DNA from 3 places in the Desulfovibrio psychrotolerans genome. Region 1 is predicted to be linked to each of the others. Evidence: predicted binding sites of a transcription regulator. Region 1 holds the regulator's gene; each other region holds the start of a gene.
The links. The regulator sigma-54, encoded in region 1, starts transcription at its own class of promoters, with help from an activator protein. The targets are predictions, from matches to a motif close to CTGGCACGGNNNNTGCTT.
Positions count from the first base shown of each region.

Region 2: the regulator sigma-54 is predicted to act here: its motif matches at 8,388-8,405, upstream of HUV26_RS10360 (ammonium transporter).
Region 3: the regulator sigma-54 is predicted to act here: its motif matches at 1,848-1,865, upstream of HUV26_RS09720 (PEP-CTERM sorting domain-containing protein).

Region 1 is NZ_BLVP01000001.1:140,092-149,812, forward strand. Features, by position in the region: gene kdsA (3-deoxy-8-phosphooctulonate synthase) at 1-356, shown strand, start outside; gene HUV26_RS00610 (KdsC family phosphatase) at 346-867, shown strand; gene lptC (LPS export ABC transporter periplasmic protein LptC) at 868-1,464, shown strand; gene HUV26_RS00620 (LptA/OstA family protein) at 1,574-2,059, shown strand; gene lptB (LPS export ABC transporter ATP-binding protein) at 2,069-2,791, shown strand; gene rpoN (RNA polymerase factor sigma-54) at 3,019-4,443, shown strand; gene hpf (ribosome hibernation-promoting factor, HPF/YfiA family) at 4,572-5,114, shown strand; gene HUV26_RS00640 (PTS sugar transporter subunit IIA) at 5,125-5,574, shown strand; gene rapZ (RNase adapter RapZ) at 5,567-6,478, shown strand; gene HUV26_RS00650 (PTS sugar transporter subunit IIA) at 6,532-6,969, shown strand; gene HUV26_RS00655 (PTS sugar transporter subunit IIB) at 6,979-7,440, shown strand; gene HUV26_RS00660 (PTS sugar transporter subunit IIC) at 7,485-8,150, shown strand; gene HUV26_RS00665 (manganese-dependent inorganic pyrophosphatase) at 8,294-9,214, shown strand; gene HUV26_RS00670 (tRNA nucleotidyltransferase/poly(A) polymerase-related protein) at 9,295-9,721, opposite strand, start outside.
Region 2 is NZ_BLVP01000008.1:603,764-613,484, reverse strand. Features, by position in the region: gene HUV26_RS10395 (LysO family transporter) at 1-370, shown strand, start outside; gene HUV26_RS10390 (basic amino acid ABC transporter substrate-binding protein) at 550-1,290, shown strand; gene HUV26_RS10385 (amino acid ABC transporter permease) at 1,387-2,178, shown strand; gene HUV26_RS10380 (amino acid ABC transporter ATP-binding protein) at 2,165-2,908, shown strand; gene HUV26_RS10375 (sulfite exporter TauE/SafE family protein) at 2,996-3,724, opposite strand; gene glnD ([protein-PII] uridylyltransferase) at 3,881-6,538, opposite strand; gene HUV26_RS10365 (P-II family nitrogen regulator) at 6,622-6,960, opposite strand; gene HUV26_RS10360 (ammonium transporter) at 7,067-8,272, opposite strand; gene tpx (thiol peroxidase) at 8,716-9,231, shown strand; gene HUV26_RS10350 (hypothetical protein) at 9,588-9,721, shown strand, end outside.
Region 3 is NZ_BLVP01000008.1:439,284-449,004, reverse strand. Features, by position in the region: gene HUV26_RS09725 (mannose-1-phosphate guanylyltransferase/mannose-6-phosphate isomerase) at 1-1,241, opposite strand, end outside; gene HUV26_RS09720 (PEP-CTERM sorting domain-containing protein) at 1,925-2,704, shown strand; gene HUV26_RS09715 (sigma-54-dependent transcriptional regulator) at 3,093-4,523, shown strand; gene HUV26_RS09710 (PilZ domain-containing protein) at 4,550-5,011, shown strand; gene HUV26_RS09705 (GGDEF domain-containing protein) at 5,096-5,839, opposite strand; gene HUV26_RS09700 (diguanylate cyclase domain-containing protein) at 6,028-7,683, opposite strand; gene HUV26_RS09695 (PilZ domain-containing protein) at 7,843-8,340, shown strand; gene HUV26_RS09690 (N-acyl amino acid synthase FeeM domain-containing protein) at 8,355-9,212, shown strand; gene HUV26_RS09685 (ThiF family adenylyltransferase) at 9,329-9,721, shown strand, end outside.

The sequences.
Region 1 (9,721 bases):
CCGGCAACCGCCGAATCCTGCTCACAGAGCGAGGGGCCTCGTTCGGCTATAACAATCTTGTGGTGGATTTTCGTTCCCTGCCCATCATGCAAGGGTTCGGCGTGCCCGTTGTCTTTGATGCCACCCATTCCGTGCAGTTGCCGGGTGGACAGGGCGCAAGCTCCGGCGGAGACAGGCGGTTTGTGCCGCATCTGGCCCGCGCGGCGGTAGCCGCCGGTGTGAACGGGGTGTTCCTTGAATGCCACCCGGACCCGGACAAGGCCCTGTGCGACGGCCCGAACAGCTGGCCGCTGGACAAGCTGGACGCGCTTCTCGCTGATCTTTCAACCCTGTGGAACATAACGTATGCGTGCTGAGGAAATTGCCCGTAACATCCACGTTATCGTGCTGGACTGCGACGGGGTGCTCACAGACGGGGGACTGTATTACGATGTGCAGGGAAACGTTTCCAAACGGTTCAACGTGCAGGACGGGCTGGGCATAAAGGTCGCGCAGAGTCAGGGCATTCATGTGGCTGTTATCACCGGGCTTGAGTCCGAGGCGGTCAAAAGCCGGATTCTCTCGCTGGGCATAGATGACTATTTTGCGGGATATCTGGACAAAATGGACTGTTTGGAGCAAATCCGAGTCAAGTACGGCATCGAATTGAGCCAGATGGCCTATGTGGGTGATGACTGGGTTGACCTTGCGCCTATGCGTGCCGTCGGTTTGGCCGTGGCAGTGTCCAATGCCCAGCCGGAGGTGTGCGAACTGGCGCACTTTGTTACCCAGAGGCGGGGCGGAGACGGAGCCGTACGCGAAGTGATACGGTTTGTCCTCAAGGCGCAGGGCAAGCTTGCAGACGCCATGGCCCGCTGGAACGAGTAGATGCGCACGCGCCACATCATCCTGCTTCTCGTGGCAGCCGCAGTGGCAGCCGCGGTGATCCACTCGTACGTGAGCAACCGTGCGGTGACAGAAATCAGGCAGGCTGTGCGCAAAGGACAGATGGGGCCTGAATCTGCCGTTGATCTTTCTTTACGGGGTGTGGAGCTTACTCAGGGCGAGAAGGGCGAGGAAGTATGGAAGCTCAAGGCCCGTGGAGCATGGTATGAACAGGCAGGGGGCGTGATTCAGGTTTCGCAGCCCGAAATTGTTTATTATTTACGCTCGGACCACAGCGAACTGCTGGTGCGCTCCAGCAGGGGGGTGGTAAGCCAGCAGGACCGCCTTGCCAGGCTGTGGGAAAATGTGGAGATTGAACGGGACGGCGGCTTTATTCGCTCCGACCTGCTTATCTACAATGGAACCGACCACACGTTGAACATACCGGGAGAGGCCCGATTTGACGGTCCCGACCTGTTCGGTACCGCTTCCGGAGTGACTGTTTATCTGAATGACAACGTTTTACGCGCCGAAGGCGGAGTGGCCGTAGAGATGCGCATCCGCCAAGGACTGAATGATATTATGGAGGGCAAACCGTAACATGATCCAAAGAATACACACGGAAACACCAGCCACAGGAATGCCGCGTTGCCGGGCTATGCGCTCCCGGACGATGTGCTGCCTGCTGCTGGCAGTCGGCGTTTTTGCCATGGCAATCTGCCTGGCCGGTCCTGCCCGCGCACAGGAGGAAATTCCTGTACGGATAACCTCTGACAAACTTTCCTATGACGCGACCGGACAGAATGTACGTTTTCTGGGCAAGGTGCATGTCACCCATCCGGATGCCCAGCTCTGGGCGGACTCCATAACCGTGGTGCTCTCTTCGTCCGGGAACAGCGGGAAAAAGAAAGAGGAAGCCCCCGCCATGGATGCTGGGCAAATTGAACGCATCATCGCCGAAGGCAGTGTTCGCGTGACCATGCAGGATGGCAAAAATGGCTCCTGTGCCAAGGCTACTTACGATTTGACTACCGGTATTCTGGTCATGGAGGGGCAACCCATACTCCGTGATGGCGAAAACAGCATTCAGGGGCACACCATCAACTTCTACGTCAAAGAGAACAAGAGCGAGGTGCTCGGGTCTTCCGACAAACCCGTGGAAGCCATTTTTACCGCTCCCAAGCGCTTCAACTAGCGGGTCCGCATGTCGTTTCTGGAAGCGGAATCTCTGACCAAGCATTACGGCAAGCACGAAGTGGTGCGCGGCATTTCCCTGAGCATGAAGCAGGGGGAGGTGGTGGGATTGCTCGGCCCCAACGGTGCGGGCAAAACTACCACGTTTTATATGCTCATAGGCATAGTAAAACCTACCAGCGGCCTTGTGCGCTATGACGGCACGGACGTGACGGATTGGCCCTTGCATGAACGCGCACGCGTAGGCCTGAGTTATCTTCCGCAGGAAAGTTCCATTTTCCGCAAGCTCACTGTGCGACAAAATCTGGAGCTTATCTTAGAGCACACGGGACTCCCCATAAACGTGCAGCGAAAGCGGGCCGACATGCTTCTTGAGGAATTTCGCATCACCCGCATAGCGGATTCCATGGCAATGCATCTTTCAGGGGGCGAACGGCGCAGGCTGGAAATAGCCCGCGCACTTATCCGCAAGCCCCGGTTCATTCTGCTGGACGAGCCTTTCGCAGGAATTGACCCTCTGGCCGTGGATGATATTCAGAGCATCATACGCGGGCTCAGCAACCGTGGGATAGGGGTTCTCATTTCGGACCACAATGTGCGCGAGACCCTGAATATCTGCGACCGGGCCTATCTTGTATATGAGGGGCAGATAATCCTTAACGGCACCCCCAGCCAGATAGTGAACGATCCCAAGGCTCGCAGGGTGTATCTGGGAGAAGGATTCTGCCTGTAGGTGTCGTGACTTTTTCCCGACCTTTTTGAATATTTTGCAAGACATTTCTTTCTGATCGCGCAAAAGCCCGTTTTACGGGCTTTTCTCTGTTGCATGGTTAGTGCTTGTATGGCAAAAGGGACTCAGGTTTGCAGTTTTGGAATGCTTCTTGATAGAGGTCCGGACCGCGCTTCCAGCAGCGCGTCAACCCCCTTGATGCACGGCACTACTCCGGGAATATCGTACCTATGGCATTAGAACTACGGCAACAACTCAAGCTCTCCCAGCAGCTGGTTATGACCCCCCAACTGCAGCAGGCAATTAAGCTGCTGCAGCTCTCCCGGCTTGAACTGATGGAAACCGTACAGCAGGAGTTGCTGGAAAATCCCTTTCTGGAAGAATCTGCCGAGAGCATAACGCCCGCTGATGCCACGGAAGCTGCGGAAATACGTTCTGAGGCTGTGGAAGCCTATGATAAGGAGCTTGCCACCAACGCGGACTGGGAAGACTATCTGGGCGATTTTTCCAGTACCAGCAGGCAAACATCCTCCCGAGATGCCGAAATACCTGAAGAGATGACATCGTTTGAAGCGCGACTCACCTCGCGCCCATCGTTGGACGGCCATCTCTCGTGGCAGCTCACGCTTTCCTCCATAACGGAAGAGCAGAGAACCATAGGGGAAGTGATCATCGGCAATATCGGCTCCAACGGCTATTTGCAGGCCACGATGGAGGAAATTGCAGATATGGCCGGGGCCACCGTACCAGAGGTGGAGGTAATGCTGCGCAGGGTACAGCGCTTTGACCCTGTGGGTGTGGCAGCCCGAAGCCCGCAGGAATGCCTGCTGGTGCAGATAGAAGTGCTCGGATATGACCGCGACCCCGTTCTGGTGGAATTGGTGCGCGAACATCTGGAAGACCTTGAAAAGCGCCGCTACAAGCCCCTGTGCCGTAAGTTCCGTATAAACATGGACGATCTGAAGGAATATATCGACCTTATCCTCACGCTCGATCCCATGCCCGGTGCCAGCTTTGGCAGCAGCGAACCGCAGTATGTTTCCCCCGATGTCTTTGTGCACAAGTATGACGGCGAATTTGTCATTATTCTCAACGAAGAAGGACTGCCCAGTCTGCAGTTGAGCGATATTGTGGACTGTCTTCCCACTGTTTCCGGGCCGGATAAGGATTACTTTCAGGAAAAGATGCGCTCTGCCTCGTGGCTCATTAAAAGTCTGCATCAGCGGCAGCGCACCCTGTACAAGGTGATGGAAAGCATCGTCAAATACCAGAGAGGGTTCTTCGAAGAGGGGGTCACCCAGCTTAAGCCGCTCATTCTTAAAGACATTGCAGAAGATATTGGCATGCATGAATCCACGGTGAGCCGCATTACCACCAGTAAGTATGTGTCTACCCCGCACGGTATTTTTGAGCTTAAGTTCTTCTTTAACAGTGCCATAGGGATGGATGACGGCAGCTCGGTGGGTTCTGAGAGCGTAAAGGCCCTTATCAGACAACTGGTTCAGGGAGAAGACCCCCGACGCCCGCTCAGTGACGAACGCATAGGTGAAATTTTGAAAGAAAAGTTGCAGTTGAATATTGCCCGCAGGACCGTTGCGAAGTATCGTACTGCAATGGACATTCCCTCGTCCTCCAAGCGAAAGTCCGCGTTCTAGGTTTCCGCGTATTAGGAGAAACCCCGAATGTGCAGGCGGTATGCGCAGGACAGGGAATGCGGATACACTGCCAGAGATACCCGTGCGGACTCACACACGGTGCGCCCGCCGAACCTAAGGAGGCATATATGAACATCGCATTCACTTTCAAGAACTTCGAGCCTTCCGACCATCTGAAAAAGTATGCCCGTAGACGCTTTGAAAAGTTGGGGAAATTCATACGCCATTCCGGCAGGTTGGAAATGCAGGTGGGCATGTCCGTGGAAAACTACCGCCACAGGATTGATGTGACACTGGTTTCTGACAACCTCAACCTTTCCGCTTCTGAAAAGTCCGAAGACATGTACGCCACGGTCGATCTTGTGTTTGACAAGCTTGCCGCACAGGTGAAAAAGCATGCGGAAAAGAACAAGGATCATCGCCGCGGCGGAGCCAACATTGCCGTTCGCGAGGACATTATAAGCTATGCGGATACCGGCTCCGGGCGGGAACGGACCATTGTGGGCACGGACCACTTTACGCCCAAGCCCATGGGTATTGATGAAGCCGCTCTGCAGTTGGATTCGCTGGACTACGACTTCCTTGTGTTTCTGAATGCCGAGACTGAGCGTGTGAATGTAATCTACCGCCGGAAAAACGGCGACTTCGGCCTGATTGACCCCACATTCTAGGACACAGATAATGAAACTGGGTGAATACCTGGATAAAACGATGATACTGCCCGAGCTTACCGCCAGCACCAAAGAGGAGGTGCTGGCGGAGCTTGTGGCACCTGTTATTGCCGCCTGTCCGCAACTGGACGCGGAAAGCGTAGTCAACGTGCTGCGTGAACGTGAAAGTCTGGGAACCACGGGCATTGGCGACGGCATAGCCATACCGCACGGCAAGCTCGACAATCTGGACCGGATAATTCTGGTTGCCGGAAGGAGCACAGGCGGAGTGGATTTTGAGGCTCTGGACTTTAAGCTCTGCACCATCTTCTTCCTTGTTCTTGCCCCGGAACAGGTGGCCGGCATGCATCTGCGCATACTTGCCCAAATTTCCCGGCTGCTCAAGGATCCCGAATTCCGCAGTTCCTTTCTTTCCGCACCTGATGCGGATGTGCTGTGGCACCTGCTCAATAATGCCTGACCGGAATCCCGACATGGAATACGAATCATCTGCGGTTTTTCCCGTGCTTATTGTCACCGGGCTTTCCGGCGCTGGCAAGAGCACAGCACTGAAGGTGTTTGAGGATCTGCGATACTTTACTGTGGACGGCATGCCCGCTTCATTGGCATTGCAGATGCTTTCTGTGCTTGATGAACGCAGTCTTGCAAAACATCGTGGGCTGGTGCTGGGTATGGACCTGCGCCAGTTTGAGTTTGACAGCGAATTCAGAGAGGTGCTGGACGGGATGCAGCGTAAAGGCGTAGCTCCCGTCATTCTCTTTCTGGAGGCGCGTCCCGATGTCATCATCAGGCGTTATAAGGAAACTCGCCGCCCGCATCCTTTGGAGAATCGGGACCTTGGCCTTGAGCAGGCTATGGAGCTCGAGAGAAACCTGCTTAAGCCCGCCCGCGACATGGCCGACCTCGTCATTGACACGTCGGAGTTCTCCATTCACGATATACGGCGCGTTATCCAGCAAAAGTGGTCTATTCTGGAGGGTAACAGGCGCAGCCTGCGGGTACACCTGCTGACCTTCGGCTTTAAATACGGAACACCCGCCGAGGCGGATATGGTGTTCGACCTGCGTTTCTTGCCCAATCCGTATCATGACCCCGTGCTCCGTCCGCTTTCCGGCAAGGATAAAGCCATCGCGGAATATGTTCTGGGGTCAGAGCCGGGTAGGGAATATCTGGCCCGCCTGACAGATTTTCTGCACTTCACGCTTTCGCAAATGGAAGCAGAAGGCCGCTACCGCGTTACCATAGCCATAGGCTGCACCGGCGGCAGGCACCGTTCCGTTTCTACCGCAGAAGCCCTTTTTGAGACTTTGAAAAACTTTGATTTTACGGTATCTATCGAGCATCGGCATATGGAGCTGGGTTGAATACTGTATGATCCCCCATACCGGAGCGCTGCCGCCGGTGGAGAAGATATTTCATGAGCGTTTCCAAGACAGAAGAATCGCAGGTGGGCGTGGTTCTGGTCACGCATGCCGATTATGGCTCCGCGCTGCTCCATGCTGCTGAAATCATACTCGGGCCGCAACAGGACTGTGGGGCTGTGAGTGTGGATGGCACGCAGGAAGTTACGGAGACCGTGGCCAGACTCAAAGAAACCGTAGCCCGCGTTGACCGGGGACAGGGCGTGCTGCTGCTGACAGATATGTTCGGCGGCACACCCACCAATCTTAGCCTGTCTCTTCTGGGCGGCGGCAATGTGGAAGTGCTCACGGGAGTCAATCTGCCCATGCTGCTTAAGGTATTCGGCAGCCGCAAGACGCCGCTGCATGAACTTGCTGAAGAGGCGAAGTCCGCCGGGGAAAAGGGCATTGTCCTTGCCGGCGAGGTGCTGCGTCGTAAAGTGAAGAACGGGTAGGGCAACGCAATGCTGTGGGTGCGAATCGACAACAGGCTCATTCACGGGCAGGTCATCGAAACATGGCTGCCGTATACGCGCGCCAGACGCCTGCTTGTGGTGAATGATGAGATAGCAGGGGATGATCTGCAGCAGCAGATAGCTTCTCTGGCTGTTCCAAGCAGAATTCATGCAGCATTCATACGTGTGGGCGAACTTTCCGCTTACGCTGCGGAGCATGCCGATGCAATGCAGAACACCTTGGTTCTGGTTGCTACCTGCGGTGATGCGCGACGCATTGTTGAAAACGGTTTTTCCATAAAGATACTGAATGTCGGCAACTTGCATTTTGCACCGGGTAAAAGGCAGGTGTGCGCACATGTGGCACTTTCCGAAGAAGATGAAGCCTGCCTGCGCTTTTTCAACAAACGGAGCGTGGAACTGGATTTTCGCTGCGTTCCTAATGACCCCGTTCAGCTTAAAGGGTGGTAGTATGATGAGGGACGTGCCATGGGTTCTCTGATTTCTTCACTCGTCTGGATGGCTCCCCTCGCTTTTTTTTTGCCGTAACGGCAGTATTTCGTTTTGCCGTTAACATCGGCTTTCTTGAGCGTCCGCTCACCATCGGCTTCTTCTGGGGGCTGGTCACAGGCGACTGGGCACTTGCCGTAAACACGGCCATATTCTTCGAGCTGTTCTGGCTCGACCTCTTTCCCGCTGGCACCTATATTCCCCCCAACGCTGTTGCCTCCATGCTCTTGGTGCTTGGCGTTTCCCGCTATTTCGGCATAGATCAGGCTGCCTTGCTGGCTGTTCCCATCATGATCAGTCTGCCTGCCGCACTCCTTTCCGCCAAGGTGGAGTACTGGCAGCGACGCATGCAGGCTTCTGGTTACAACCGCATCATCAGGTGGGGACGCAAAGGCGAAGAATCTGACGGTGCCGGACGCGTCATCCTTTTATCCCTTTTTCAAATATTGGCCCTGCATGTGGTTTTCCTGTGCGCTTGCCTGCTTGTGCTAATTGGAACGATCAGCGGGATGTCGTGGTATCTCGGACACCTGCCGGCTGTGAACGGTATTTCATGGTTTCACCTGTGGTTCGTGGCGGGCATAGGGGGCATTATGTCCTTGCGGGTGCGCCGCTCGTATGCCTTGTTCCTTGCCATTCTTGCCTGCGTAACGCTGCTGCTCAGTCTGTGACAAAAGCGGGGAGGCAAAAAAAATGTGCTTCTTACCCCCTTGCGGCACTTGGCAGACTTTTTAGTTTGTGCTATTTGGCACAAACTAATTTCGGAAGAAGGCGAGAAGTCGCATAACCAAACCCAATTTTGGAGGAACCTACCATGGCAGTTCTCGTAATGGGTCACATGAACCCTGATACCGATTCCATTGTCTCCGCCATTGCCGTTGCCGACCTGCTCAGCAAGCGTGGCATGGAAGCAAAGCCCGTTGCACAGGGTGAAGTAACCCCTGAATCCGCTTTCGTTCTTTCCAAGTTCGGCCTGACCGCCCCTGAAGTTGTGACCTCTGTTGCCGGCAAGAAGCTCTGGCTGGTGGACACCACCGACGGCGCTCAGCTCCCCGCAGACATGAAGGAAGCTGAAGTTGTTGGCGTAGCCGACCACCACAAGCTCGGCGACGTGACCACTTCCAACCCCCTTGAAATGTGGGTATGGCCCGTGGGCTGCTGCGGCACCGTGATCAAGGCCATGTACGATTTCTACGGCATCGCCGTTCCCAAGGGCATTGCCGGCGGCCTGCTGTGTGCCATCCTGTCCGACACCGTCATGTTCAAGTCCGTCACCACCACCGATGCCGACAAGAAGGCCGTTGCTGAACTGGCTGGCATTGCCGGTATTGCAGACACAACTGCTCTGGGTATGGAGATGTTCAAGGTTAAGTCCGCTGTGGAAGGCGCCACCATGGAAGCCCTGGTGTTCCGCGACTACAAGGACTTTGATATGAACGGCAACAAGGTTGGCATCGGGCAGCTGGAAGTTGTCGACCTGTCTATGCTCGATTCCGTGAAGGACGGCCTGTATGCTGAAATTCAGAAAGTGAAGGCCGGTGGCCGCCACTCCGTGTTCCTGCTGCTGACCGACATCATGAAGGAAGGATCTGAAATGCTTATCGTTTCTGACGATCCTTCCGTGGTTGAAAAGGCGTTCGGCGTTAAGGCCACCGGCAAGAGCGTGTGGCTTGACGGCGTAATGAGCCGCAAGAAGCAGGTTGTTCCCAACTTTGAAAAGGCTTTCAAGGGCTAATACGGCCTGCTGAGATGATGTTGACGCCCGGCGCGGAATACCGCGCCGGGCGTTTTATGTTTGCCGGTGATTTGTGAATTTCAGGCAATCTGATCGTGCCGCAACAGAGCGGCACAGCGCAGTTCGCGCAATCGTGCTCCGGACTCAGGGCCAAGATTGTGCAGATGATCCGGCAGGCGGACGGCGAGAATTGTTTTCATATCGTGCTCCATGCGTCGGGTCACGGCTTCGCCGCTGTCTGCCAGCACGAGTGCGGCAAAGGCGGGCAGCTGGGAGCTGCCCAGTGCGGAAAGCATATCCACGCGCGTTCCCGGGCGCAGGGCTTTATAATTTGCGCCTTTCATGTGGTGCCGCGCCGCAAGGGCACCTGCACGAATAAGCTTGCCGGGAAGCTTGAGCCGGATGCCGAGCCGCGTTGCGGCCTCTTCTCCCGTTGCATCGTGCCCATGGTGGCGCGGGAGCATATCCGCCGGAGTGAGCATTTTCCCCAAATCGTGACAAAGGGCC
Region 2 (9,721 bases), on a different contig from region 1:
TGCAGGGGCCGCCGCCATCTGGCCCTTTCTGGGCGACATGCCTCTTCGCCACGCCCTCGGTGTGGGGGCGGGATTCGGCTACTACTCCCTGTCCAGCATCATGATATCCAAGATGGTCAGCCCGGTGCTTGGCTCTGTGGCGCTGCTGTCCAACATCATACGAGAACTCACCACCCTGCTTGCCGCTCCCCTGCTTGCACGGCACTTCGGCAAGCTTGGCCCGGTGGCTGCCGGGGGTGCCACATCCATGGACACCTGCCTGCCCATCATCGTGCGCTTTTCCGGAGAACGCTACGGCATCATCGCCGTGTTCAGCGGCATGTTCCTTACTGTTGCCGTTCCCCTGCTGGTCACGTTCATCTTCAGTTGACCGCGCAAACGCCCCGGAGATAACACCCCGGTGTCATGCAAAAAATCGATGTCACAACACTCGCCAGTGCACCGGAATTGACGAAATTGACGAATTTGCATTGACAATTTGCCTGTTCGCGTACAACAAAGACAGGTATCCATTTTCCACATAATTCAAGTAGTTCAGGAGAGACAAGGATGCTGAAGAAGACCCTGCTTACACTGCTGGCCGTGCTTATGACCGCCAATCTGGCCTTTGCCGCAAAGCCCATTGTCATCGCCCACGACGCCACTTGGCCGCCCATGGAGTTCATCAATGCTGAAAAGCAGATCGTTGGCTACTCCGTGGATTACACAGATGCCATCGCCAAGGAACTGGGCATCACGGTTGAGCATAAGAACGTGGCCTGGGACGGCATCTTCGCCGGTCTTGCCAACGGCAACTACGACATGATCGCCTCTTCCGTGTCCATCACCGAAGAGCGCAAAGAAAAGTTCGACTTCACCACCCCCTACTTTGAAGTGAAGCAGGCCGTCATCCTTGCTGCCGACTCCGCTGCTGCCACCCTTGCCGACCTCAAGGGCAAGACCGTCGGTGGCCAGATAGGCACCACCGGCGTCTTTGTGGCCAAAAAGGACGGCGGCGTTGTCACCAAGGAATTTGATGAAGTGGGCCACGCCGTTGAAGCCCTGTTCACCGGTCGTATCGATGCAGCCATCTGCGACGACGTAACCGCATACGACTACGTGCTGAACAACGAAAAGTATTCCGGAAAGCTGAAGGTCGGCTTCATCGTGGAAGCGGACGAAAAGGAATACTATGGTTTTGTTGTTAAAAAGGGTAACACCGAACTGCTGAACCTGCTGAACAAGGGAATTGAAGCAGTAAAGGCCAAGGGCATAGAAGCTGAACTCCGCGAAAAGTGGGTCGGCAAATAACCTTTCGGAATACATGAATATAGCGGGACTGGTGCTGGTGTGCCAGTCCCTTGCTTTTGTAAGCACCCAAAAGACCACAATCCCCCAGAGCAGCCCATGACTGTAGAAAAAAAAGAGGTGCGCATAGCGGTAACGGATGGCATGCTCATCCCGTCCAGCAAAGACAAAACCCTTGTCTCCGCATGGACCATTTCGCTATGCCTTGCCATCGGCACAATTTTATACCTATGTATAACGCAGCCCAAACCATACTACGAAATTCTTAAATTCCTGCCGGATGGCATAATTGTCACCTTTCAGGTTACCATCTCTGCCATATTCGTCACCATTCCCATAGGTCTGGTTACCGGACTGGGCCGTCTCTCCAAAAACAGGGCCATCAATCTCATCGCCTCCACGTATGTGGAAGTCATCCGCGGCATCCCACTGCTCGTTCAGCTCTTTTTCATCTATTACGCTCTCGGAGAGTTCTTCCAGCTACCGGACCTCGCCTCCGCCGTCATCGCCATGAGTGTCTGCTACGGGGCCTATATGGGCGAAGTATTCCGCGCCGGCATAGACGCCATTGACAAGGGACAGACTGAAGCAGCCCGCTCTCTGGGATTCAACCCCCGCGAGACTATGTTCCTAGTGGTTCTGCCGCAGGCGTGGCGCACCATTCTGCCCCCCGTGGGCAACGAATTCATCGCCCTGCTCAAAGACTCCTCCCTTGTCTCCATCCTCGCGGTTTCCGAGCTGTTCCGCCGCGGCAGGGAATACGCCTCCGTTACCTTTGAGTATTTTGAGGCCTACCTGATGGTGGCCCTCATCTATCTTCTCATCACCCTGCTGCTGTCCAAGGCGGTCAGCATCATGGAAGCCAGGCTGAACTACTATGACGAACGCTAATACCCCCATCATACAGATCCAAAACGTCTACAAGTTCTTCGGACAGCTTACCGCGCTCAACGACGTGTGTCTGGATATCCAGCCCGGCGAAAAAGTGGTGGTCATCGGCCCTTCCGGTTCGGGAAAGTCCACCATGCTGCGCTCCATCAACCGGCTGGAAACAGTGAATAAAGGGAAAATAATCGTAGACGGGCAGGATGTGAACGACCCCGCCAACGACATAAACGCCATCCGGCAGGAGCTGGGCATGGTGTTTCAGAGCTTCAACCTTTTCCCGCACAAGACCGTCATGGGCAACCTGACCATGGCCCCCATGCGCCTGAAAAAAATGCCCAAGGACGAAGCAGAGGCTCGCGCACTGGCCCTGCTCAAGAAAGTGGGCATATCCGAAAAGGCCAACATGTACCCCTCCAATCTCTCCGGCGGGCAGCAGCAGCGTGTGGCCATTGCCCGCGCGCTGGCCATGAATCCCAAGATCATGCTCTTTGACGAGCCCACCTCCGCACTGGACCCGGAAATGATCGGCGAAGTGCTGGACGTTATGGTCAATCTCGCCAAGGAGGGCATGACCATGGTCTGCGTAACGCACGAAATGGGCTTTGCCCGTGAAGTGGCGGACCGCATCGTGTTCATGGATAAGGGGCAGGTTCTGGAAGTGGGCACCCCGGAGCACTTCTTCACCGCACCGGAACACCCCCGCCTGCAAAAATTCCTCGAACAGATCCTGTAGCCAGCACACCACAAGACAACAAGAGCCGCCTTCCGGATGAAAGGCGGCTCTTTTTCCATGTCAGAAAGAAGCTGGGACAGCCGTGCTTCACGCTCCTGCAGAATACAGCATCATGCCCCCCATAGCGGCAAGCAGGATAAAAAGCATACGCCTGTAGGAATGCTCCCCGATGCGGCGCGAAACAATAATGCCCGTATGCGCTCCCAACCACACTGCCGGAGCGGCAACAGCCACCAGCAGCATCACCCGCATGTTCCACATGCCGGAGGCCATGTGCGCCAGAGCGGAAACAACGCACACGGCGAGAAAAAAACAGGCCAGCGTGGCCTTCACCGCATCCTTGGGCCAGCCGGACAACGTGGTATAAACCACCGTAGGTGGCCCGCCCGCGCCAAAAGCCGCGCCAAAGGCCCCGGAGCAAAACCCGGCCACGTATCCCCATAACTGCGAAAGGCCGCGCAGCCTTGCCCGCTCCCAGAACAGGCCGTATGCGGCATAGGCCAGCAAAAACACGCCCATCCCTGTCTTCATGGCATGCCCGGGCACAAGGCGCAGCAGCACCACCCCGACCAGCACACCGGGCAAGGCCCCTACAAACAGCGGGCGTAACCGGTTCCTGTCCGCAAACCTGCGGTAGCTCCATCCCAGTTGTGCGTTGAGCATAGTACCGCACAATACGGACATTGCCACCGCAGAAGGAAAATCCAGATACATGGTGATGAAAGGAATGGCCACCAGCGCAGACCCGAACCCCGTCACGCCTTGCAGGAACCCTGCAACCGCGTAAACGGCGGCAGTCATAATATACTCGTTCATGCCCGTCTCCCGCCTGTCTTCTAAAAAACACGCATACTACACAGGCACGCAAAGGCTGGCAATGCAGGCACCGCAAAGTGCCCAACCCGACTGGCAAAATAAGCGGCTCCGCTGAGAGAAGCGGGAATCAACATGCGTTCCCGCGCACCGGGTTGCTCACTGCCGCAGAGCATGCATAAGAGCGTTGCGCACCTCGCTCACCTGCTCTGCATCCGTCAGTTTCTGCCCGTAGGTATCGCGCACGGAAAAACTGTCATTGGTCCGGGAACCCAGCGTGGCAATCTTGGCAAAAAGAATATCCAGCCGCATGGCCTGAAGCGTCCTCGCCACGTCATACAGCAACGCGGGCCGGTCAGGGGCGGCTATCTCGATGACGGTGTGGAAGTCCGACAGGCCGTTGTCTATGTTCACCGCCACATCGTTATGGCCCGTATGCACGGGAAAGGTGCTCCGTTTCTGGTCAATACGGTACTCCAGCGAGAGCTTACCGGTAAGCGCGTACTGGATGGACCCGCGTACTTTGACCCAGAATTCCCGTGCGTACAGGGGGTCCGGGGGCGCGGAGACATGAAAGATATCCACAACGGTCCCGTCACGCCAGACAAAGGCATCCGCTGCGTACACGCGCAGGTTGTGCAGTGCCAGCACGCCTGCCACCGTGGCAAAAAGGCCGTGCTGATCACGGGCCACCACCACAAGCTCCCACACATCACTCTGTCTTCCTTCCAGCGGTCTTGGATCAAGCAGCACAATACCCCGTGCCGCCCTCTCCTCGCTGAGCCGCCGTTTCGCATCAGTAATCTCACGCGCCAGTTCACGGGCAAGGGCCATATGCCGAAGAATGTCTTCCGGATCCACCACCAGCGCATACCGGGTGGGCAGCATTTCCAGCAACGCCATCCCTTCATCGCCGGATACGGGCGCACCGCCCTGACCGAGCAGCGCTTCCACCCGGCGGCGGGTATCGTTTATGGTCCGGGCAGAAAGCGGCGTGGCAAGGGTGTTGTCGCGCAGCATGTTGGCAACCTTACCATACAGCTCCTCCAGCAGCGAAGCGGACCACTGACTCCACGCCTTGGGTCCGGTTGCCCGGGAATCTCCGTAGGTGAGCAGATACAACAGGTCCAGCCGCTCCTGCGTGCCTATAATCCCGGCGCAGTGCGCCACCACAGACTCATCCGAAAGGTCGCGCCTGTGCGCGGTACGGGCGAGCAGCAGATGGTGCTCCACCAGAAAGACCACTTCGTCCACCACGGCCTCCGGCATACCCCACGCCGTAAGCTGTGACCGGGCCATCTCCGCTCCCTTGGCGGAATGGGACGAGGCATCCGCCCCGCCCTTGCCAAGGTCATGGAACAGGGCTCCCAGCATCAGGGTGGTAGTATCCCGCAGCCCGTTCCAGAGCGGGGTGAATTTGGGATGTCCGTCCACCGGCAGGCTTTCCAGATAGCGAAGCGCAAACAGGGTATGCTGCCCCACGGGATAGGTATGAAACCCGTCAAACTGCACCCTGTCGCGCACTCTGCCAAAATCAGGCAGCAGCACGGAGAGCATGCCCACGCCCACCATCTGCTCCAGAATATCAAAGGCACGCCCCGAAGTGAGAATGGTCACCAGCACGTTGCGTATGCCGCTCAGTTCCGCCAGCCTGGCGGGGGCTTCTGTCACCAGACGCGCCAGCACCTGCCGCGTTTCCCATGCCAGCACGGGAATCCCTTCGCACTGAACATTGGCGGCAAGAGTAAGCGCTTCCAATGCGAGATGCGGCTGTTCAAAAAGTGCCTGAGGGGGGCATACATGCACCACGTTGCCCTGCACATGCACACTTCCTGCCGCAGGCGCGCAGCCAAGAACAGCCTCGTCCGCATCGCCTGCCACAGAGCGGAACGCTGCCGCAAGGGCCTTGATATCCCCCATACACCGGTGCAGATCGCTCAGGAAAAGCTCCACCGCCAGCATACCGTCCCTGTCGGCGTAGCCCATGCGCGTGGCGATTTCCGGTTGCAGGTCAACGTGCAGTTGATCGCTCTTGCGACGGCTGAGCACATGCAGGCGGTTGCGCACGCTGTGCAGAAAATCCACATTGCGCTCAAGCAGCGCGTAATCCTCGTCACTGAATCCGGCGAGGCGCATCACGCCGCATACATCGCCCGTGCCTCCGCGCAGCCGTGCAAGCCACAGCAGCCTGTGGTAATCGCGCAGCCCGCCCACGCCCTCCTTCAGGTTCGGCTCCAGCAGCATGGCTCCGTCGCCGTGTGTCGCCAGCCGCTGCGCATGCTCCTCGTCCAGCCATTGCAGAAAGGCCTTTTCCCGCCGGGCAAGCACCTTCTCGCGCATGCGCTCCTGCAGTTCCTCAAAAATGGAAGCATCTCCCGTCACAAACCGCGCGTCCAGCAGCGAGCAGAGCACCTTGTTGTCTTTGGCGCCCAGCTTCACGCAATCCGCAATGGTCCGAAAACCGTGCCCCAGCGTGTATCCGGCATCCCACAGCGGCAGAAACAGAGGCTGCGCAACATCTATGGCCTGCGGAGGAATACTGCGTCGGCACAGGATGATGATATCAATGTCAGATCCCACGCACATTTCCCCGCGCCCGTAGCCGCCCACGGCCACAAGGGCCAGTTTCAGCCTGTCCGCGCCGGTTTCCACCACGCGGGTCTGGAAATAGGTATCCAGCAAACGGGAAAAAGCCCTTTCGAAACGCTGGGTTGTCGATAAGGGCAAGGCACTGAGATCGGGGATAAGTGAAGCCCGTCCGGCGGCAAGAGCCTTTATGGCATCACCGCCGGACGGGTTTAGAATGTCTTTAACCATGCGCAATGCGTATCAAGTTTGCCATGAGATGTCACCTTTCGCGGCATCACCGACTGCGTTTACGCATCGGCCAGAGGTGGGCCTTAAATGGCTTCCTGTCCTGTTTCACCGGTACGGATGCGCACCACGTCTTCCACGGGAATGATGAATATCTTGCCATCACCCACCTTGCCGGTGCGGGCGGCGTTGCTCACGGCGTCTATGACCTGCTTCACCAGCGGATCATCCACCACAACTTCCACCTTGACCTTGGGCATGAAGTCCACCTGGTACTCAGCCCCGCGGTATACTTCCTTATGCCCGCGCTGGCGTCCAAAACCCTTCACTTCCGTAACGGTCATGCCCTTTATGTCCAGCCCGGTCAGGGCCATTTTCACATCGTCCAACTTGAAGGGACGGATAATGATCTCAATCTTCTTCATGATACCTTTCCTCTGTCAGCCCGTGCCGGGCCGGATGGTCTTGTGCAACGGAGCTGCAGCCCCGCAGTATTCTCACCCTAGGCCAGATTAACAATTCCGTCAAAACCTAACCGGTATATGCGGTTTCGTTGTGCTCGCTCACGTCCAGACCGGCCTGCTCGGCATCGGCATCCACACGCAGCCCCATCACCAGATCAATGGCCTTGAAGAGGAACAGGCTCATCAGGTAGCAGAACAGCCAGGTCGCGATAACAGATACGAACTGCACCCAGAGCTGGCCCGGAGCACCATGCAGCAGGCCGTTCACGCCGCCATACTGCTCGGCCGCCCATATGCCTGTGGCAAGAGCGCCCCACGTGCCGCCCACGCCGTGAATACCTACCACGTCAAGGGCGTCATCATACTTGAAAACCTTCTTGAGCAGAATACCGCCGAAGCAGAGTCCACCTGCGCCAAGCCCGATAATGAGTGCGGGCATGGGCCCCACAAAACCTGCCGCAGGGGTTATGGCCACAAGCCCCGCCACTGCGCCGGAAGCCGCACCCAGCGTGGTGGGCTTGCCGCTGTGCATCCATTCTATAATCACCCAGCTTACTGCAGCGGCTGCGGCAGCGATATGCGTGGTTACAAAGGCCATCACGGCCACGCCGTCTGCAGCAAGTGCGGAACCGGCGTTAAACCCGAACCAGCCGAACCAGAGAATACCCGCGCCCAGCACAGTCATGGGCAGGTTATGCGGCACAAAGGCCATCTTTCCATACCCGCGCCTGCGGCCCAGCACATGCGCCGCGGCAAGGGCTGCTGCAGCGGAACTCATATGCACCACGGCTCCGCCCGCAAAGTCCAGAGCGCCCATGCTGTGCATCCAGCCGCCGCCCCACACCCAGTGACACATGGGCGCGTAGACCAGCAGTATCCACAGCACGCTGAACACCACCATGGAACTGAACTTGATGCGTTCCGCAAACGCACCCGAGATAAGCGCCGGAGTAATGATAGCGAACATACACTGAAAAATCATAAACAGGGCGTGCGGAATGGTATCCGCAGGCCCGGGCTCCACGCCCACCCCATTGAGGAACAGATAGTCCAGACCGCCTATGATGCCGCCATGGTCCGTACCAAACGAAAGGGAATAGCCCACGCTCACCCAGACAAGAGTGACAACACCCAGCAGGAAAAAGCTGTGCATGACCGTGGAAAGCACGTTCTTGGAGCGTACAAGCCCTCCGTAAAACAGTGCCAGCCCGGGAGTCATGAACATAACCAGTGCCGCACAGATGATGATAAAGGCGGTATCCGCCGCGTTCATAATGGAGCCTCCTCGTTTACCGGTTCTGGTTGGTGAAAATGGCCGGAGAAGCTCGTCCCGCACTGCTCAGACAACAAAGCGGCACCCCGCACTCCCGCAGACATAACGGCGTAACAGGCAAGAGCCATGCCAGAACCCGGCGAGCAACCAACGACAACAGTTTGCGCAATACGCCACATCACACGACTTGTCTTTTTATTCAAAATTGTAATTTTTGCATGTTAGTGTTTTACACAATTGTTAAATAGCATTCGATTTTGTACATCCATAATTGTATCTGACTGACGCACGGCAGCTACCAACTTTTTTTGATGAGAATGGTTCCCATTTTTCTTCCGATGTCATATAGTCAGTAGTCAGTGGTTCACAATCCACAGTGCAGGCCTTAAACCTTCCACTGTCGAAAAAAATAGACACCACACTTGCATTCAAGGAGAATTTTCATGATCGAACGTACCGGCGCCATTACCTTCAAAGGAACCCCGCTGACCCTGCAGGGAGCCCCCGTTGCCGTGGGAGACAAAGCTCCGGACTTCACGGTTCTGGGCAACGACCTCTCACCCAAGACCCTTGCAGACTACAAAGGAAAGGTGCTTATCATCTCAGCCGTCCCCTCACTGGACACCCCCGTATGCGATGTGGAAACACGCCGCTTTAATCAGGAAGCAGCCAAACTTGGCTCTGATGTGGCTGTTCTGACCATCTCGGCCGACCTTCCTTTCGCCCAGTCCCGCTGGTGCGGTGCTGCGGGCATCGACGCCGTCACCACCCTTTCCGACCACAGAGATATGTCCTTCGGCGCAGCCTACGGGCTTATTATCAAAGAACTGCGCCTGCTTACACGCGCTGTTCTGGTGGTGGACAAACAGGGCCTGATCACCTACCTGCAAATCGTGCCGGAGGTAGCCCACGAACCCAACTACGATGCCGTCATCGCGGCTGCCCGAGCCTCCATGTAGTGTTTGCAGCGCTCCGCACAGGAGTGCACACAAAAATGAAGAGAGGCGGTTACACTTCTGTGTGACCGCCTTTACATTTTTGTACAAATTAATACCTGCACGTCTCGCACCCACGCAAGGGCAAATGACCGGCCATCTCCCGCCCCTGCGCTTGCGTCTGAAAGCGGCATGCAGTAGGTTCGCCTCTCAGCAAAGAACCGCAGACAGAACCTGTACCGACCACTGCCAATCCCCTTCACCGCGCCTCTCAGCGCTCCAAAGCGGCGCTGCAAGGAGTTTCAGGGGATTCGCAGCAAACAGTGCCACAAGCAAAAGACGTACGTAGCACCACGCCCATTGTACCGAAGGACCACGCCATGAACACGCACGACATTCGCGAACACATCTCACGCACCGTACTTGCCCGCCTGTCCGATTCCAACCTTCGCCGCGCCGAGGCGCTGGATGATTTCATGGGCGTGACCATGCCTTCCGTGGACGGACGCGCCGC
Region 3 (9,721 bases), on a different contig from region 1:
AACTCTTCATCTCCATTAACAATGCGGGCTGTTCCGCGAACCACAACCCAGTGCTCCGCCCTGTGGAAATGCCTCTGCAGCGAGAGAACCTCGCCCGGCTTCACCACAATCCGCTTCACCTGAAACCGGTCACCCGCCACAATGGACTCAAAGCTTCCCCACGGCCTGTACACCACCGTGTGTTCCTGCGTTTCCCTGCGGCCCGCACGGTCAAGCTGCCCTATGGCGGTCTTCAGGTCGTCCAGAGCATCGTTGGCGGCCACCAGTACGGCGTCCTTGGTCTCCACCACCGTCAGGTCCTTCAGCCCCAGTCCCACCACAAGACGGTCAGAAGAACGCACATAGCTGCCGCTGCACCCCTCCGCCAGCACATCGCCAAAAAGGCCGTTGCCGTTGCCGTCCCGCGGCTGCACCGCATGCAGGGCAGCCCACGACCCCAAATCGCTCCACTGTCCGTCAAAGGGCACCACCTCCATGTCCTGCGCATGCTCCATAACCGCATAGTCGATGGAACGCGCAGGGCACCGGCGAAACGCCTCTTCACCCAGCCGGATAAAATCCAGATCGCTGTAACTGCCCGCCACGGCCTCGCGGCACTCCCTGAGTATTTCCGGCGCATGCCGCTCCAGTTCCTGCAGATACACGGATGCCCTGAACAGGAACACACCGCAGTTCCACAAATAGCCGCCGGATGCCACAAAGCTCTCGGCAGTGGCCGGATCGGGCTTTTCCACAAACCTGTTCACGGCCAGCACGCCCGGTGCAGCCTGTTCGCCTGTCCGGATATACCCATAGCCGGTATGCGCACATGTGGGTGTTACCCCAAGACATACCATGCGCCCCTGCGCCGCCCGCTCCCCCGCCGTTGCCACGGTTCGGGCAAAGGCGTGTGCATCGGCAATGCAGTGGTCAGCCGGGGTCACCAGCAGAACCGGGTCTTGCTCCAGTGCCATAAGCGCCGTCACCGCCACGGCAGGAGCCGTATCCCGCCCGCACGGTTCCAGCACAAGCCGCCCGGCCACCTGTCCGTTGCGCATCTGCTCGGAAACAAGAAAACGATGGTCATTGTTACAGACAATCAGGGGCGGCAACGCTCCGGCTATGGACATGCATCGGGCAAGGGTATCGGCAAAGAGCACCCTGCCCTCCGTTACTTCAATAAACGGCTTGGAGCATTTGACTCTGGACAGAGGCCAGAGACGGGTTCCGTTTCCTCCACAGAGTATGACCGGCTGCAACATGAACATTTCTCGCGGTATCAACAGGTTTGCATCGGGGAGACATAACAACGTGCCGCTGGTAGCCAGTTCTATGCCAAAGGGTTTCCATACATTTATCAGGATATATTTCAGGGTGATACAAGATGCCCCCATCGCCCGCAGTTCCAAAGAAAAAGGAAAAGTCCGATAAAAACAGACAGGGGCGCAAAGCCGCAATGCTTACGCCCCAATCCGGAAGACGACACATAACCTTCTGCCTTCATGTATAATTTCATATCCGGCAGAAGAATCTGATAAAACCGGACACCACTCCTTGCGGCCCCCCGGGGCGTATCAGCCGGAACACAGAAATCAGGCCACCTTCCGGCCCGGACCGTCATCCGGCACCCCGACCGGGATACGCCGTGCGGAGCATGTCCGGAAAAGCCGGACATCGGCAGACGCATCGGCAGTGACCACTCTCAGGCATGCCCGTATCACGGCAAAGACCTATGTGGCCTCCCCCCTTGCCGACATGGCAGATGCCGCCCGAAAACTGTTGCCCTCACCGACTCAACTGTCGGTTTGCCTTACACATAACCCCCTTCATTTCCTTCACCACAGCGGCACAATCACCGTTACAGGACTTTGGCACGCATAATGCTCACAGATGCCCAATTCAGTCTGAAAAGCACTCTGAGAGGAAATCCGGGAGGAAACTATTTATGCATACACTGAGACACACACTGGCATGCGGTGCCGCACTCATTGCCCTTCTTATCCTGTCTGCTCCGGCCTTTGCGAGCACGGTATCGTTTACAGATACCAGCAAGGTCTGGCCCGGTTTCAACGCCAAAGCGGGCGAAGATGTTCACGGCATCCCCGACATCCTGTCCGGCGAAGTTAGCGGGCACGGCGGGCTTGATTACCTGAGCATCACCTACCAGAGCGACTACGCCCTGCGTCAGGGGAGCAAATTTAAGAACCTCACCGACTACGGAAAGCTCTGGAACCAGCTGGACTTCGGCAATATCTTCATCAACACGGACCCAAGCGCCAACAACGACTGGGACATCATCATTCAGGCCACGTCCGGTAATCAGTGGACCATCTACAGCGTTGTGGTTCCCTATGTGAACAACGACTACATCATGAGCAGTTCCCCCAGCGGCACCCCCCGCACGGGTCACCCCGTAGCCATAGACCTTTCCAGCTATGATGCAGTTGCCATCGGCACAGCCACCTACAGCGGCTGGCAGGTTCCGGCGGGCGCGGGGGTGGATACTCCGGTAACTTCCTCGTGGCTGTTCTCTCTCTTCGAAGGCTACTCCTGGAATTTCCTGGAAGACACCTTCATTCTGGGCCTTACCGTGACCTGCGCAAACGATGTTCTGTACCAGCGCATCGCCGTTCCCACGCCGGAGCCCTCCACATGGCTCCTGTTCGGAATCGGCCTTGCCGCACTGCTTTTCTTCAAGCGGCACAGAGACAGTCGCGAAGCATAGCACTCGCAGATTATTAAACGTAGTCCGGCCATCCCGGCAACAAGGCGCAATCCATCAGGACTGCGCTGTTGCCGAGATGGCCGGACACTGTTGCTCCATAGCAACACAGAAGAGTGGCATCGGAAGAGATTTCTCTCTAGACATTATTGAGACAGAACAACATAAAAAAAATGACAACATACAATATGATAGATGTGCACTGCGTCTTTTTTTCAAATTGTCACGTATCCGCAATGGACATAAAATAAAGAATGCGCTACGTCATACGGTCAAGGCTCTCATCATTCTTTTCATGCAGATTCTGGTTGACGGGGTGCTTCAGCAGAGGGGGGCATGTAACCGAAACCGAAGGGGGCTCCGCCGCAAGGCGGGACAACGGGGAAGGGACATGGCGAATATTCTGATCATTGACGACAGCATCATCCTGTGCACGTCACTGGATGCGAATCTCAAAAAAATGGGACACTCCAGCCGGTACGCCACATCGATTAACGATGCGGTCAAGCGCATGGAGGAAGAGCGGGCAGACATCATCTTTCTGGATGTGAACCTGCCGGAAGGCAGCGGCATCACATTCATTCCCAAGCTGCTCTCCCTGTCTCCCGCGTCCAGCATCGTCATCCTGTCCGGAGAGGGAGACGGTGAAATCATTACAGATGCCTTTGCCGCAGGGGCCAAGGACTATCTGCTCAAACCTGTTTCCCGTGCAAGATTGGAAAAGGTTGTCCGCAACCTCATCCGGCACGGCATTCCGGAATGCGCAAACCTCACGCTTGCCCGCGAAGAAATCATCGGCAGCAGTGCCGCCCTCATGACCAGCCTGCACAAGCTGGCCCTTGCCTGCAAGGCAAAGGGCAACGTCCTCATCACCGGAGAGACAGGTACCGGCAAGGAACTCTTCGCCCGCGCGCTGCACAAGAACAGCGACCGCGCCGACAAGCGATACATAGTGGTAGACTGCACCAACCTGCCAGGATCACTGGCAGAAAGTCTGCTCTTCGGGCATGACAAGGGCTCTTTCACGGGCGCGGATCAGAAGAAGAAGGGGCTTTTCCACCTCGCGGACGGCGGCACCTTGTTTCTGGACGAAATCGGCGATCTGGACCTTGCCACGCAAAAATCCCTTCTCAGGGTACTGCAGGAAAAAAAGTTCCGCCCGCTGAGTTCCAGCGAAGAGGTCTTCAGCGACTTCCGGCTGGTGGCGGCAACCAACTGCGACCTCAAAGAAATGGTCCGCAAGGGCACGTTCCGGCACGATCTCTACTACCGCGTTCAGGCGTTCACCATTGAACTGCCTGCCCTGCGCGAACGTCTGGGCGACATAGACCTTCTGACAAGGCACTATGCAGAAGCCATCTGCCGTGAGCACAAGATTCCCCCCAAGGAAATGGATGAAGATTTCCTGCAAGCCCTGCGTTCGTACAACTGGCCGGGCAACATCCGGGAACTGGTAAACGTGCTTCAGGTGGCCATTCAGAAGGCCTTTTATGACACCTGCCTGAACTACTACCATCTGCCGCAGGAACTGCGCCTGAACCGGGCCATGCAGGACGCCGTGGACCGTGCCGCCCCGCAGGAAGAACCCCAGCAGGGGCTGCACCTCGGCGACATCTTTGTTTCCGCCTCATCACTGGGCAGCTTCCCAGACATGAAATGCGTCCGGCAGGAAGCCATAAACACTATCGAGCACCAGTACCTGAAAAAACTGGTGGATGCCAGTTGCGCCTCGGTTGTTACCGCCTGCCAGCTTTCGGGCCTTTCGCGGGCCCGCCTCTACGAGCTGTTGCAAAAGCACAACCTGTCTCTGCGCAGCCACTAACTCCGACCCGCACAGGAAACATCACCATGAAGGAACATGGATACAGCCAGTTGATTGAACTGGGCATCAACACACGGCCAAGCGAAAACGCCCCGTTCACCCGGCTGGTAGACCAGATGTGTCCGCAACCGGAACAACTCGCGGAAGAATCCGGCGACAAGCGCAGATACTCCCGGCACAGCACGGCCATCCCCTGCGTGGCTCACATAGCCCGCAAAGGAAATCAGGTCATTGTGCTTACCGGTACCATCCGGAACATCTCCACCAGCGGCATGCTGCTGGAACTGCGCGATAAAGGCCATCTTTATGCGGCCATGTTCAGGGAAATAGAAAGTTTTCAGGTGTCCCTGATTCTGGAAGGCGACATCGTCGCCTGTGTAGACTGCCTGCCCAGGCATATAGAAGATGCGGAAGAACTCATGATAGGCGTTCAGGTCAATGACGAGGACGCCCACCCCCTTCTCCCCATGCCGCGCCGCATCATGTAGCCGTTCCCCGCCGGAAACGGAACATGCCCTTGGCGTGCACTCCTGCCAACCTTGAAGCGGCTTGCCGCCACCCGCCAGCCACCGCTACTGCACGGCCTGTTCCGCGCGGCTTTGCGCCACCCCGTCCGTACAACTCATAATCCGGTTGCGCTCCGAAGCCACAGCCAGCGAATGCGCCCTGATAGCCTTGTCATACACTTCTATGGGCGTTCTGCAATCGCAGAGCCTGGTGCAGCACGTGCCAAAGGCCACCGCGTCCGGCAGCGACGGCTTCATCTTCCTGTACTCCCGCATGATCATATTTTCCAACCTGCGGGCCAAAGCCTGCGCACCCGCATCATCTGTGTTGGAAAGCAGCAGCGTGTAGGCATTGGCATCCACCCGCGAAAAAACGTCCGTTTCGCGTATGGTGGAAGCCACCGTCTCGCAAAACAATCTATGCACCAGTTCAAGGCTCTTTCCCAGCTCGTCCGCCAGCCACTGCACGTTAACAAGTGAGCAGCGGATCAAGGCAAGCGGGGCGTCCACCCGCCTGCTGCGAGAAAACTCCGTATCCAGCGCGCGGAAAAAATACCGCTTGTTATACACGTTGGTCAGCGGATCGACGAGGATCATTCCCCTGATTTGTCTTTGGGAGTATGCCAGCGCGGCAAGGCATGCCAGCACACAGAGGTAGGAATACAGAAATAAAGGCAATCCCCCCTCTCCGGCGGCTTTCCCCGACAGCGTAAGGGAAACAGCCAGCCAGCCAAGGGGAAATCCCACCAGCACCACGCATGCCACCCTGTTCTCGCGGATCATATCCAGAGCTTTCTTCGAAAGCGGCATCGTTGCGCCTCCCTTACAAGGGGTTAACCGGCCATTGAAACAAGGGAATCCGCTGCGTTGCAAAGAAGTTTTCAGACAGTCGCGCATGCCTGGCAGCACGCCCTCCAAAAGCAGGCCTGAACATTCCTTGCGCCCTGCATCGTCCTGTTTTCCCCTGCCCGGCAGAAAGCGGCTTTTTCAATAGCCAGTTAGCCGGGCAGCGGCACCATGACCAACTCCCCCGTCCTTTTGTTAATAAACATCCTCTCATCAGCCAGTTGCAGCAATGCCTCGGTATCGGCAGAATCATCCGGGTACACGGCAATGCCTACAGAACCGAAAACCGTCACCTCTGTCCCGCTCAGGTCGTACGGGGCAGAGACCACCTGCTGCACTTTGGTGGCAATTCTCAGCGCTGCGGCATAGTCCTCCACCTCCGGCAGCAGAAAGACAAACTCGTCTCCGCCAAACCGCGCCACCGTGTCGGAATCTCTTACATTTTCTCCAAGCCGGGCGCCCACTTGCCGGAGCAGTTCATCACCCAGCAGATGCCCCAATCCGTCATTCACCTTTTTAAACCCGTCCAAGTCCACCATCATGATGGCAAACTTGGAACGGCTGCGCCTGCATCGCCGCACCTCCTGCTGCAACCGCTCCTCAAAAAGCAACCGGTTCGGCAACTGGGTAAGCCTGTCATAATATGCCAGCTTGAGTATTGCGGCCTCTGCATTTCTTTGCGATGTAACATCCTGAATAGAAATAACATATCCTGCAAGATGCTTGGCGCTGGGCACACGGTTCACCCGGCATTGCAAGAAGTGCTTAACACCTCCTTCCATCCGCCAGGAGTTGATGGTCTGCTCTCCCCCGTCACGCACTCCGTTCAGGGCGTTGGTCAGTTCGTCCCGCGAAATATTGCAGGCTTCCGTTATCACCCACACCTGACTTCCCAGACTCAACTTTTCAGTACATCCAAGCAAACTTCGGGCCGCGGAATTAAAATAGATGATGTTAAGATATTCGTCAGTGCCCACAATGCCACTTTTGAACGAACAACTCAGCAACCGTTCCAGAAAATCGGCCTGCAAGGCCTTCTGCCCTTCTTCCGCAGACCCGCAAGGCGGAAAGTCGCTAACACCGGCCCCGACGCGCCCGAACAACTCCGGCATAACGGCATCCCGCCACAACAGTCCTTCCGCCCTGCCGTCCTCTCCCGTCACCACCATGCACTCCAGCGCAGAGGTCATAAACCGCACACAGACCTGCTCCAGAGGAACACCGCCCCCTATCTGCACCACGGGTCCGGCAACTTCTCCCAGCAGGGTGTTCCAAACATCACAGCCCTTCTCTATGAGCACGCTGATGTCCTTGTCATTGAACATTCCCACAGGACGCATCGCGTCATCCACAACCAGAATGGTCTGTCTCTGGGATTCAAAAAGGCTCTTGTGCGCCTGATATACGGTCTGCGATGCCCCAAGCACCACATGCCGCGCGGCATCCGCCACATCCCTCGCCAGCCCGGTAATACCCCGCAGCACCCACGACATAAGCTCAACGGCGGTAATAAAGCCCAGCGTCCCTTCTTCTCCCTCTATGACATATACCTGATCGGCCTTGAATGCTTCCGGGGAAAAGAAAGAATCCACAAGGTCCGATGAACGCACCCGCACCACGTGCGAGCACACCTCTGCAGGCACGGCAGAAAGCCTGTCATCCAGCGCATCCAGCAGGCTCCGGACAGACAGCCCTGCAAGATGCCCTTCCCCTGTCCGCACAGGGATAGAAAACGTTCCGCTCTGCCGCAAAGCAGAGGTAACCTTCTGAAATCCATCTTCCAGTGCAACCTCAGGCAATGGCTTCATTGGCACGTCTGCAAAAAGTCTTGTTCCGGCCATGGCTTCCCCTTAGTACTCGAGTGTTGGCACAAATATAGCATAACGTCATTTCAAAAACAAGGATCATCATAGTTAATACGGCAACAGGAACACGCTATGCACAGGACAGCACTGGAGCACCTTCTCATGAGTGATTTAAAACAGTTATGCGTCACTCTTTCTGAGGATGAGTTTCGCTCTCTTCAATTCTACGCGCACTCAAAAGGCCATTCTTCAGAATCCTTCGCCCAGCACATTATCAAGGAACGCCTGCACACGTATCTGCTCTCTGAGGCTAAACATAGTGATGACAGGAGAACAGCCCCACGGGTGCAAGTGTCAATTCCTGCCGTTTCACTTGTAAACTTTCCCGACAACACATCACGAAGCTATCCTGTCACCATCCGCGACATATCCAAAGACGGCATGCGCATATCCTTCCCGGAGATAGACAGTGCCATTTATCAGCAACTCCGAAAGGCCACGGACTTCGAAATAGTCTTCACCGTTCCCAAAACAGCTACAACCATTGCCTTCTCATGCAACGTCTGCCGGGTAATTTCTTCAGACAGCGTGCAGTTTGCCGGAAGATTCGACCCCGAAAGTGCTGGCGGAGTAAGAATGCTCGATAACCTGTTCAACTAAAGCAAGGGAGCGATATGGGCGCAGACATCGAACGCCGAAGAACCATACGTATTCGCAGATCGTCGCTGGCGAACAACAAGCTTGCGGATATGGACAGGCCGAGCATAAAGATTGCGGAAGATCTAAACGATTATGCAGAAGCCTTCAGAATAGTCTACGAGGCGTACCGGGAGGTCGGCTACATACTGGAGCCGCACCCCTCGCAGATGCAGTACAGCATCTTCAGCATGCTGCCCACCACCTGCGTCTTTGTTTTCAAGCAGTATCTCAAACCCATTTCCACCCTCACACAGGTTCTGGACAGCGAACTTTTTGGGCTGCCCATGGACAACCTGTACAAAAAAGAAGTGGATGAACTGCGCAGGCAGGGCAGAAAGGTTGCAGAGATAGGCGCATTGGCCACCAGCAAAGAGAGCCGGTGGAACAACCTGCTCATGTTTCTGGGCAAAGCCTACTTCCAATACGCCAAGCTCATCGGCGTGAACGACATCCTCATCACCGTCAATCCCAAGCATGTGGAATTCTACAAGGCCATCTTCCTGTTCGAACCCTTTGCGGAAGAGCGGCACTACTCCTATGTGGGCGCTCCCGCCGTGGCCTTGCGCATAAATTACGACCTGTTCTGGGAACGGCTGGAGAACACATTCCACGAGCACGATTTTGAAACCGACCTGTATACCTTCTTCAGCCGCATCCATTCCACAGGCATTGACGAGAGCATGCAGTTCAGCGTGGAACGCAATAACCCCCTCCCGCAAAATGATGCCGCCTTTTTCTTCAGACAGCGCCCGGAAATCCTCCAGTCCCTCACACCTGAGCAGGTTGCCTACATCAAAAAATACTATCCAGAAGCTTTTTTTTACGCGCATTGACTGCAGGAGCATGAATAACCGCATGCCCGCCCCACCGGGCGGCAGTCTCCACGAAATTTCCCCCGCAGAGCTTCCGGCTTCAGCGGGATTTGCCGTTTACTGCAACCGGAGAACACATGGATAGCGACCAGTACCGAACAAGGGCCGCAGAATACGGATTCCACAACCGCTTTGCCTACGCGGCAGAGGCTTTTTCACGCAGTATCGGCTTTCTGAACGCAGCCGAACTTGAACGGCTGAGCAGAGCGCGCGTTGCCGTGCCCGGACTCGGCGGCGTGGGCAGTGCGCACGTGGTCACACTGGCGCGTCTGGGCATAGGCGCTTTTTCCCTTGCCGACATGGATGTGTACAATCCCGTGAACATGAACCGGCAGCACGGCGCGCGGATCGATACATGGGGGCAGAGCAAACTGGACACCGTGGCGGGAGATGTGCTGGCTATCAACCCCTTCGCGGAGCTTTCCCTGTTCCCGCAGGGACTCACCGAAGAGAATCTGGACACATTTCTC